3 regions of the Mesorhizobium sp. M0808 genome follow, and region 1 is predicted to be linked to each of the others. Evidence: predicted binding sites of a transcription regulator. Region 1 holds the regulator's gene; each other region holds the start of a gene.
What was found. Region 1 encodes HrcA, which represses chaperone genes, less so after heat shock. Its sites were predicted from a motif close to GTTAGCACTCNCNNNNNGNGAGTGCTAAC; they were not measured.
Positions count from the first base shown of each region.

Region 2: the regulator HrcA is predicted to act here: its motif matches at 1,873-1,901, upstream of NKI25_RS20360 (co-chaperone GroES).
Region 3: the regulator HrcA is predicted to act here: its motif matches at 1,802-1,830, upstream of NKI25_RS29270 (co-chaperone GroES).

Region 1 covers NZ_JAMYOX010000016.1:66,426-70,012, forward strand. The annotation lists gene NKI25_RS19255 (VOC family protein) at 1-225, opposite strand, end outside; gene rph (ribonuclease PH) at 258-974, opposite strand; gene hrcA (heat-inducible transcriptional repressor HrcA) at 1,121-2,233, shown strand; gene NKI25_RS19270 (hypothetical protein) at 2,270-2,467, shown strand; gene NKI25_RS19275 (PQQ-dependent sugar dehydrogenase) at 2,567-3,587, shown strand, end outside.
Region 2 covers NZ_JAMYOX010000018.1:23,400-26,986, forward strand. The annotation lists gene NKI25_RS20345 (DUF3606 domain-containing protein) at 1-42, opposite strand, end outside; gene NKI25_RS20350 (DUF1488 family protein) at 93-467, opposite strand; gene NKI25_RS20355 (hypothetical protein) at 879-1,316, shown strand; gene NKI25_RS20360 (co-chaperone GroES) at 1,957-2,271, shown strand; gene groL (chaperonin GroEL) at 2,322-3,587, shown strand, end outside.
Region 3 covers NZ_JAMYOX010000039.1:1,644-5,230, reverse strand. The annotation lists gene NKI25_RS29290 (DUF3168 domain-containing protein) at 1-341, opposite strand, end outside; gene NKI25_RS29285 (hypothetical protein) at 880-1,071, shown strand; gene NKI25_RS29280 (DUF1488 family protein) at 1,102-1,368, opposite strand; gene NKI25_RS29275 (hypothetical protein) at 1,365-1,637, opposite strand; gene NKI25_RS29270 (co-chaperone GroES) at 1,882-2,220, shown strand; gene groL (chaperonin GroEL) at 2,320-3,587, shown strand, end outside.

The DNA of each region.
Region 1 (3,587 bases):
GACCGCGCCATGCGGCGGTACTTTGAGCTTGGCGTCGGCCGGCGGCGGCACTTTGGTCGCCTCGGCATTGAACATAAGCAGCACGCTGTCGCCGCAGCGGAAGAAGAGATGCCTGCCATCGACCTTGCCGAGCAGATCGAGCCCGAGCACGCCCGAATAGAACCGTTCCGCGGCAGCAAGGTCCGTCACGTAGAGTGCTGATTCCAGGATTGCAGAAGGAGTCACAGGATCGCCAATCTCATCAATATTGACCGCAGCTAAGCCACCGCCATTTGCTGCAAGCTGACCAGGCGCTGAATACCTTTCTTGGCGAGCCCCATCAGCGCCGCGAACTGCTCTTCCGAGAACGGCTCGCCCTCGGCCGTGCCTTGGATCTCGACGATGCCGCCCTTGCCGGTCATGACGAAATTGGCGTCGGTGCCGGCCGAGGAATCCTCGATATAGTCGAGGTCGATGACCGGCTGGCCATCATGGATGCCGCAGGAGATCGCCGCAACGTGATCCTTCAGCACCTTGCCCAGGCTCGCCATCTGGCGGGTTTCCATCCAGCGCAGGCAGTCGTAGAGCGCCACCCAGCCGCCGGTGATCGAAGCGGTGCGCGTGCCGCCGTCGGCCTGGATCACGTCGCAGTCGACGGTGATCTGCTGCTCGCCGAGCGCCTGCAGATCGACCACGGCGCGCAGGGAGCGGCCGATCAGCCGCTGGATTTCCAGCGTGCGGCCGCCTTGTTTGCCGGCCGAAGCCTCGCGGCGCATGCGCTCGCCGGTCGAACGCGGCAGCATGCCGTATTCCGCCGTCACCCAGCCCTTGCCGGAGTTGCGCATCCAGCCCGGCACCTTTTCCTCCAGGCTGGCCGTACACAGCACATGCGTGTCGCCGAACTTCACCAGGCACGAGCCTTCCGCATGCTTGGAGACGCCGCGCTCGAAGGAGATGGGGCGCATTTCGTCGAATTGGCGTTTGGAAGGGCGCATTCAGGCTTCTTTCTTTCTTCGGAATCTTGGCCGGGGAATCTTGGCCGGCTTGTAGCCGCACGGGGCGTGAGGCGCAAAGGAAAATGGACCGGTTGCGCCGACACCGCGGAAGTCTATATCTTCGGGGCGGAGGTTTTTGGCTCGAAATGACAAAGGCAGTCGATCCCGGTTTGCAGTCGCACGTGCTCCCGTCGCACGCGCTGCAATCGCCCGCGCTTCAATCGCTCGACATGCGTTCGCGCGACATCTTCCGGCGCATCGTCGATTCCTATTTGAGGGATGGCGAGCCGGTCGGTTCGCGCAGCCTGTCGCGCATCCTGCCGTCGTCGCTGTCGCCGGCCACCATCCGCAACGTGATGAGCGACCTTGAGCATCTCGGCCTGATCTATGCGCCGCACATTTCGGCTGGCCGGCTGCCGACCCAGGCCGGCCTGCGCTTCTTCGTCGATGCTTTCATGGAACTTGGTGACCTCTCCGACGAGGAGCGCCGCACCATCGAGGCCCAGGTGCGCGCCTCCGGCTCGGGCGCGACGCTGGAGCATATGCTGACCGAGGCCAGCCAGATGCTGTCCGGCATGTCGCGCGGCGCCGGCCTCGTGCTCGCCGCCAAGAATGAGGTGGCGCTTAAGCACATCGAATTCATCCAGCTCGAGCCGACCAAGGCGCTGGCCGTGCTGGTCTCGCAGAACGGCGACGTCGAAAATCGCGTCATCGATCTGCCCGCCGGCATCACCATCTCGCAATTGCACGAAGCCTCCAACTTCCTCAACGCCCATATCCGCGGTCGCACCCTGGCCGAGGCGCGGGTCGAGATCGCCCGCATCAAGGAAGAGACCAGGGCAGCCCTCGACACGCTGTCGCAGGATCTGGTCGAGAAGGGCCTGGCGGTCTGGGCAGGCGCTGAAAGCGGCGTGCCTGGGCGGCTTATCGTGCGCGGCCGCGCCAATCTCCTGGAAAACGTCACTGCCCAGGCCGACATAGAATTGCTGCGGCATCTGTTTGAGGATCTGGAGACGCAGGATGGGCTGATCCAGCTTCTCGACCTCGCCGAGGCAGGCCCAGGCGTGCGCATATTCATCGGTTCGGAAAACAAGCTGTTTTCGCTGTCTGGCTCCTCGCTGGTGGTGGCACCCTATCGCGACAAGGACGCGCGCGTCGTCGGTGCGCTCGGCGTCATCGGGCCGACGCGGCTGAATTATGCGCGCATAGTACCGATGGTCGACTATACCGCGCAGCTGATTTCGCGCATGCTGAGCTAGGAGCCGCCGCGGGCCTGCCGCAAGGAGGAGAAAAGAATGGCGCTGGAATCGTTCAAGGCCCAGATCAGTCTGCTGCTCGAAGAAATGATCAACCAGCCAGAGGATCAGCACGAGGTGCAAGAGCAGTTGCGCGAGAAGCTGCAAGAGATGCGGGCGATGGGTTTGCCGCTGCCGGCCGATCTGGTCGCGCTGGAAAAGCGCCTCGACGACGACTTTTACGCCTCGGGCAACTGAACGGGTTCGGCTTCAAATCCTCGTGTGCTGGACGGCCGCTTGGAACGATCAATACCTGATGCCGTTTGCCCTGTTCGAGGCGAATCCCGGAGGACGTTGATGATCCGATCTGGCGGCTTTGCGGCCGTTGCCGCTGCCCTCCTTGTTGCGACACCGGCAGCCGCCCAGCAGGCGGACCAGAATGTGCTCAAAGGCGAAGCCGCGTTTGGCGATTGGCACGCCGACAGGCCTGGCGTCCGACGCCTGATTGGGCCGCGAGACATGCCGGCAGCCGACCCCGCCCAATCCGCTTCGAACGGCGCCGGCGTGGCGGAACGGCCCGAAAGCGCCAAGCCAGAATTGCCGTCGGGCTTTTCGGCTGAAATGATCGCATCCGGCATCGTCAATCCACGTGTCGTGCGCGTCGCTCCGAATGGCGACCTGTTTGTTGCCAACAGCCATGCCGACCAAATACGCGTCTATCGTCTCGCCGAGGGCAGCGCCAAGCCCATCGAGAAAGCGATCTTCGCCAAGGGGCTCAATTATCCCTACGGCATCGCCTTCTATCCGCCAGGAGACAAACCGCAATGGGTTTATGTCGCGAACAGCGACAGCATCGTCCGCTTCCCCTATCGCGATGGCGACCTGAAGACATCCGGCAAACCAGAAACCATTGTCGCCCAAATCCCGTCGGGTGGTCACACGACCCGCGACATCGCCTTCTCGCAGGACGGCAAAACGCTTTATTTGTCGGTTGGCTCCGCCTCGAACGTCGCCGAGGATATAGGCAAGGAGCCGGATAGCGGCCTCGACGCCTGGGCCAAATCAAAGCCGCTCGGGGCGGCCTGGGGCTCCGAGGACGGCCGTGCCGATGTGCTCGCCTTTGACCCGGATGGGAAAAATCCCCGAACTGTCGCCACCGGCCTGCGCAACTGTACGGGCATGACCGTGCAGCCCGCCACCGGCGCATTGTGGTGCGTCGTCAATGAGCGCGACGAACTCGGCGACAATGTGCCGTTCGAATTTGCAACAGCGGTCAAGGACGGCGGATTCTATGGTTGGCCTTGGTACTACATCGGCAATAACGAGGATCCGCGCCATCACGGCGAGCGGCCAGACCTCGCCGGCAAGGCCACTGTCC
Region 2 (3,587 bases), on a different contig from region 1:
TGCTCTGTCTTGCGGACCACGCTTTGACTTGTCGTCTGCCATGACAACCTCCATGGGCGATCGCCTCGCCCAAACGTGTCAAGGATAATCCTCTAATCGACGGGGACAAGGACGTAGTCGCCAACCATGTCGAAACCGCACAACTCCGCGGTCGCAGGGATAAGCCGATCCCTTACGGGGAACGCTTTGCTCGTCCGCCGTTCGAAGCGTCGAGGTCTTCTGGGCTGGTACACGTTCTTGCGGCCGTGGGAGGAAGCTTTCCGCGCGACATCACGAATGGAGTCCCTTGATGCATCGAAGGTCGCCAAATAACCCGCTTCGGCTGTGGCTGCTTCCGGTTTTGCGTTCGCGAGCGCTTCAATCTCAATCAAGAACGGCATTTCAAACATGCCATCGTAGCCGAGAAAATGGAGGTATTGTCCGGCCTCGTCGTAGCTGCGGCTTCGGTTCGGAAAAGTCAGCGCCAAGGTTGAACATACCTCAAGCCGTCAAGAACCGCGTAGCGAACGTCTGTTGCAGGCTCGCGGCCTTGCGTCTCTTCGCATTGTGCGCGTTCAGAATTACGGCGGTTTCGAAGCTAAACTGCCACTCGCTTGATCCCGCTGCCCGGCCAGCGATGGAGCCGGGCTACTCCAGCACAGACTCTGCCGTCGATCACCTCGATCGGCACGGACTCCAGACCGACATCGTCGAACAGCCGCGCATTTGACCGCGTTCGCCAAATTAATGGCCGGATCTTTGCGAAGCCTCCGCATTTTTGTGGGGGGAAGCCCTCCCAGCATCATCGTGATTGGACTTCACGATCGGTCGGAGTCACGCTGGCCGCAGGTATAAGAAGGATATGGGTGGGCCAACTATCGTCCGAATAGGAGGCTAAAATGAAGCACCAGACGGTTGAGCAACTGCAGATCGTCGCCGAGATCGATCAGGACTACCTGCGCCAGGCCATGTCGCGCAGCGAACGTCTTGAACGCTGGGCGGAGCTCCTTGAACGGAACCCTGACCGGCGACTCTCGACGCTACACCAAACCGAGTATCAGCCGGTTAGATCACGCGGGGCCATGCGCGGCGACGGCTCGCCGATCTCAGTCGCTTTCGAGGATCCTGTCCTCCGCGCCGCCGGGTTGGAAAGCGACAACTACGGCGAAGCGAAGCGGTTCTTCGAACTGACCGACAGGCAATTGCATGAGATCATCTGCTATTGTCATTTCGGCGCGACGGTGAGCGCCGTAACGGCCGCCCGTCACATCCGTGCGGCGATTGCCCGGAGACAGCCCGGCATGTTCGCTCGGATGCGTGAGGCGTTCGTCGGATAAAGCCGGAGCCGTTTCGCAGCATCATTTTTGAAGCGGCTCGCATGGAAAGCCGCCGCCGTAGCGCGGGCAAGCGCTCCCCACGCGGGGAGGCTGCGTTGCATGAGGGGGTGCGGCTTTCCGCAGGAGCACGCCGACGCCCCTCCTGCATCTTTTCCATCCGAACCGGAAAGATCCCAATGCTGCCAGTACATCCGTGGTCAGCGCCGTGGTTCAAAGGCTCGAACAGAGCGACATGCGCGCCGGATAAGCGCTATACATTCGCTGTCGAAAATTCGGTGCTTCATGGTGGGTCGAAGGTCGCGGACCTATGTCGATCGGGACCGGGAAAGCCAAATCGTGCCAAATTTTCGCGAACTGTATATATCTCTCGATGCACATTCAATCAAGGCTCGATAAGTTTGTCTCGTAATTGCGGATTAATATAGTCTGTTGTCGGCAAAATTAAGAGGGATGAATTACAATAAAATTGCTTATGGCTCCGCCTTTCGGACGGCCAAAAGCGCCGGTAAAAACGACTGATTTCATTTCAAATATTTTCGGTTTGAGGAATTAAAAATTTGGCACTCCTATCATTCGAGTGCCAAAGGGGCTATGTTAAGTGTTGCAGTCGCTCTATGTGCGGCGGCAGAAAGAACCCCCAATGAAATTCCGGCCACTCCACGACCGCGTCGTCATTCGGCGCGCGGAAGGCGATACCAAATCCAAGGGCGGGATCATTATTCCCGACACCGCCAAGGAAAAGCCTCAGGAAGGCGAAGTGATCGCCGTGGGCCCGGGCTCGCGTGACGAGAGCGGCAAGCTGATCCCGCTCGACGTCAAGGCCGGCGATCTCATCCTGTTCGGCCAATGGTCCGGCACCGAGGTCAAGATCGACGGCGAGGACCTCCTGATCATGAAGGAGAGCGACATTTTGGGCATCGTCGAGAAGATCAAAGCGGCCAAGAAAGCCGCCTGACCGGGCGATTTCCGATCCCGCAATTTCAAGACTGAACTGGACGTAAAATCATGTCTGCCAAGGAAATCAAATTCTCCACCGACGCGCGTGACCGCATGCTGCGCGGCGTCGAAATCCTCAACAACGCCGTCAAGGTGACGCTCGGCCCCAAGGGCCGCAACGTCATCATCGACAAGGCCTATGGCGCGCCGCGCATCACCAAGGACGGGGTGACGGTGGCCAAGGAAATCGAGCTCACCGACAAGTTCGAAAACATGGGCGCACAGATGGTGCGCGAAGTGGCCTCGAAAACCAACGACCTCGCCGGCGACGGCACCACCACCGCCACGGTGCTGGCCGCTTCCATCCTGCGCGAAGGTGCCAAATTCGTTGCCGCGGGCATGAACCCGATGGATCTCAAGCGCGGCATCGATCTTGCTGTGGCTGCTGTGGTGAAGGACATTCAAGCCAGGGCCAGGAAAGTCAAATCTTCGGACGAGATCGCCCAGGTTGGTACGATCGCCGCCAATGGCGACGCGTCGGTCGGCGCCATGATCGCCAAGGCGATGAACAAGGTCGGCAATGAGGGCGTGATCACCGTCGAAGAAGCCAAGACAGCCGAAACCGAACTCGATGTCGTCGAAGGCATGCAGTTCGACCGTGGCTATCTCTCGCCTTATTTCGTCACCGATGCCGAGAAGATGCGCGCGGAGCTGGAGGACCCTTACGTTCTCATCCATGAGAAGAAGCTCGGCAATTTGCAGGCGTTGCTGCCGATCCTCGAAGCTGTGGTGCAAAGCGGTAAGCCGCTGCTGATCATCTCGGAAGACGTCGAAGGCGAGGCGCTAGCAACGCTGGTCGTCAACAAGCTGCGCGGCGGCCTCAAGGTCGCAGCCGTCAAGGCGCCAGGCTTCGGTGACCGGCGCAAGGCGATGCTGGAAGACATTGCCGTGCTCACCGCCGGCCAGATGATTTCCGAGGATCTCGGCATCAAACTCGAGAACGTCACGATCGACATGCTCGGGCGGGCTAAGCGCGTGCTCATCGAGAAGGATACGACGACGATCATCGACGGCGCCGGCGAGAAAGCCACCATCCAGGCGCGCGTCCAGCAGATCAAGTTGCAGATCGAGGAAACGTCCTCGGATTACGACAAGGAGAAACTCCAGGAACGTCTCGCCAAGCTGGCTGGCGGCGTTGCTGTCATTCGCGTCGGCGGCGCGACCGAGACGGAAGTCAAGGAAAAGAAGGACCGCATCGATGATGCGCTGAACGCCACTCGTGCAGCCGTGGAAGAAGGCATCGTTGCCGGCGGCGGTGTTGCGCTTTTGCGCGCC
Region 3 (3,587 bases), on a different contig from region 1:
CGGGCTTCGGCGAATTCGAGCTTGAGGTAGGCGCGGCGATGTTCGCCGAGCGAGAGAGCCGCATCGCGCAGGCGGGTGCTAACAAGGTCCATGATGTCATTGGTTTCCTTGCTGGCCTCTGATTTCGACCAGACATGCAACGTCAGCAACTGTTCTGCGTCGTTCTCCATCCCCGTTGCCCAATCGTAGACGCTGGTGCGGCCGAAGGTCATGTGGGGGAACGCAACATTTTCCGGCGCATGGTCGAACAATCTTGCATCGCCCAGTGCCGCCGACAGGTGGGGATCGCCGTTCACTGCCTCGAATATGGCCCTCTGCAATTCGACGGCCGGCGCGGTCATCGTCTTTCCCTTCGCCCGTCGCCTCGACCTCCCGGCTGCGTAGCTGCGTTGCATGAAGGCATCCCGGCAAAGCGCGAATCAGCGCGTCTCATGCGGATTATGAACCTTCATGATCTCGGCAATAAGCCCTGCTCCTGCAACCCGCGACGTTTCGCATCACGGACGCCCTTTAGGGTGATGCCAACCCGCGAATTCATTTGGCATGCATGGAGTTTGAAAGAACGGTGCTATGAAGATGTCTGGTTTCCAAACATTCGAGGTCGGTTTCTGCGCGAGCCATCGCTGCTGCGGAAAGCTTGGGGTCAAGGCGCCGCCGGTCGCGATTGCGGCGCCGACTATGTCGATGACATCAAGAGCTTGGTGAGCCGCACTCGGGAGATGCTCTCGGCGCACGGTAGCCTGGCCTTGAAACTGTCCGTCGTTTTGTGGACGGAGCTTGTCCTAGCGGCAGTATTCTTAATCGCCCAGGCCTGACCGAGATCGCCCAGGCCTCATCGAGCGACATTCATCGATCGGGCGGAAACCAAAGGACGCCAGGATGGCAAACCGCTACGCACTGCGCATGGAGCATCCCCACAGCTGGACCGTCTTCGACGTCTTCACCGGCCAGCCGGTCGAGCTCAAGCATCAGCTCATGGTCGGCATGAATACGCGCGATGCAGACGCGATGGTCGACCGGCTGAACAGTCGCGACGTCAAGCGGCGAGCCAAGGCGGATCGCAAGTCCTGAGCAACCGTCCTGTGAGCGATCTCGAAGGATCTAGCGAAAATCGGCTGCAGTCAGCACGTACATGCTCCTGCGGGTACGGGCATAGGCATTCCTGGCGACGTCATGAATTGAGCTGGAAGCCGTGTCGAAGGCCGCCAGATAGGTAGCTTCTGAAGCCGCCGTTCCCGGCTGCATCTTGGAAATGGCATCGGTTGCGACAGAGAAGGAAATCTGGAACATGCCGTCATGGCCAACGAAGCGAATGCGTTTGCTTGCCTCGTCGTAGCTGCGGCTGGGGTTGGGAAATGTCAGGCTCATGATTTGGCCTCCGTCGATGCAGATACGGCCTTCTTAACTGTCCGCGACGCCCGCTTCTTCTTTGGTGCGACCGGATTCAGAGCTTCCGCCGCGCGGTCCGCCTCTTCCTTGGCCAGTCGCAATTCCCTCAGCCTTGCCGTTTTGATGCTCCTCGCCTTGGCCTCCGAGAGATATTCGGCAGTTGCTTTGTTCCGCTCTGCCGTCTTCTTCTGATTTTCCATGAAGCGAGCCTGAGCTTTTTCCATGATGTTCTGATTGCCTTCGGCCATCGGTAAAATCTCCCTTGAAGCGAAAGTCATGAATGTGAACTTCATCGTAAAATAGGTGTTCAAAGACAGAAATTCAATTTCATTAATATTCCGCAAGACCCGAACACCAGGGCATGACTAGGCAAGATAATACGTTCAATATTTTATATGCCCTCTGAATATTTTTTGGCACTCCTATCAATCGAGTGCCAAGGCGCCTATAGAGAGGGGGCGGCCGCCTAAGCCGGCCCCAGAAAGAGTCCCCATGAAATTCCGGCCACTCCACGATCGCGTCGTCATTCGGCGCGCCGAAAGCGACACCAAATCCAAGGGCGGCATCATCATCCCCGACAATGCCAAGGAAAAACCGCAGGAAGGCGAAGTGATCGCTGTCGGGCCGGGCGCGCGGGACGAAAGCGGCGCGCTGATCCCGCTCGACGTCAAGGCCGGCGACCTCATTCTGTTCGGCAAATGGTCCGGCACCGAGGTCAAGATAGACGGCGAGGACCTTCTGATCATGAAGGAGGCCGACATCATGGGCATCATCGAAAAAAGCGAGATGGGCATCATCGACAAGACCGTGGCTGCCAAGAAGGCCGCCTGATTGGAAGGCCGCGCGCCCTCCCGCGCGCGCAAAGGACGCTCCGAGCTTTGATTCAGGCGCTGCAAGCGTCTTGCCACGACAACCGAACTGGAAAAGATCATGTCTGCCAAGGAAATCAAATTCTCCACCGACGCGCGTGACCGCATGCTGCGCGGCGTCGAAATCCTCAACAACGCCGTCAAGGTGACGCTCGGCCCCAAGGGCCGCAACGTCATCATCGACAAGGCCTATGGCGCGCCGCGCATCACCAAGGACGGGGTGACGGTGGCCAAGGAAATCGAGCTCACCGACAAGTTCGAAAACATGGGCGCACAGATGGTGCGCGAAGTGGCCTCGAAAACCAACGACCTCGCCGGCGACGGCACCACCACCGCCACGGTGCTGGCCGCTTCCATCCTGCGCGAGGGCGCCAAATTCGTTGCCGCCGGCATGAACCCGATGGACCTCAAGCGCGGCATCGACCTTGCCGTCAGCGCCGTCGTCCAGGAAATCCAGGCGCGCGCCAAGAAGGTCAAGTCGTCGGCCGAGATAGCCCAGGTCGGCACCATCGCCGCCAATGGCGACACCAGCGTCGGCGCCATGATCGCCAAGGCGATGGACAAGGTCGGCAATGACGGCGTTATCACCGTCGAGGAAGCCAAGACCGCCGACACCGAGCTCGAAGTGGTCGAAGGCATGCAGTTCGACCGCGGCTATCTCTCGCCCTATTTCGTCACCAATGCCGAAAAGATGCGCGCCGAGCTGGAAGACCCTTACATCCTCATCCACGAAAAGAAGCTCGGCAATCTGCAGGCGCTGCTGCCCATCCTCGAAGCCGTGGTGCAAAGCGGCAGGCCGCTGTTGATCATCTCCGAGGACGTCGAGGGCGAAGCGTTGGCAACGCTGGTCGTCAACAAGCTGCGCGGCGGCCTCAAGGTAGCGGCCGTCAAGGCGCCTGGCTTCGGTGACCGGCGCAAGGCGATGCTGGAAGACATTGCCGTGCTCACCGCCGGACAGATGATTTCCGAGGATCTCGGCATCAAGCTGGAGAACATCACCATAGACATGCTCGGCCGCGCCAAGCGCGTGCTGATCGAGAAGGACACCACCACGATCATCGACGGCGCCGGCGAGAAGACCACCATCCAGGCGCGCGTCCAGCAGATCAAGGCGCAGATCGAGGAAACCACTTCCGACTATGACAAGGAGAAGCTGCAGGAACGTCTCGCCAAGCTGGCGGGCGGCGTTGCCGTCATCCGCGTCGGCGGCGCGACCGAATCCGAGGTCAAGGAAAAGAAGGACCGCATCGACGATGCGCTGAACGCCACGCGCGCGGCCGTCGAAGAAGGCATCGTTCCCGGCGGCGGCGTTGCGTTGCTGCGCGCCAA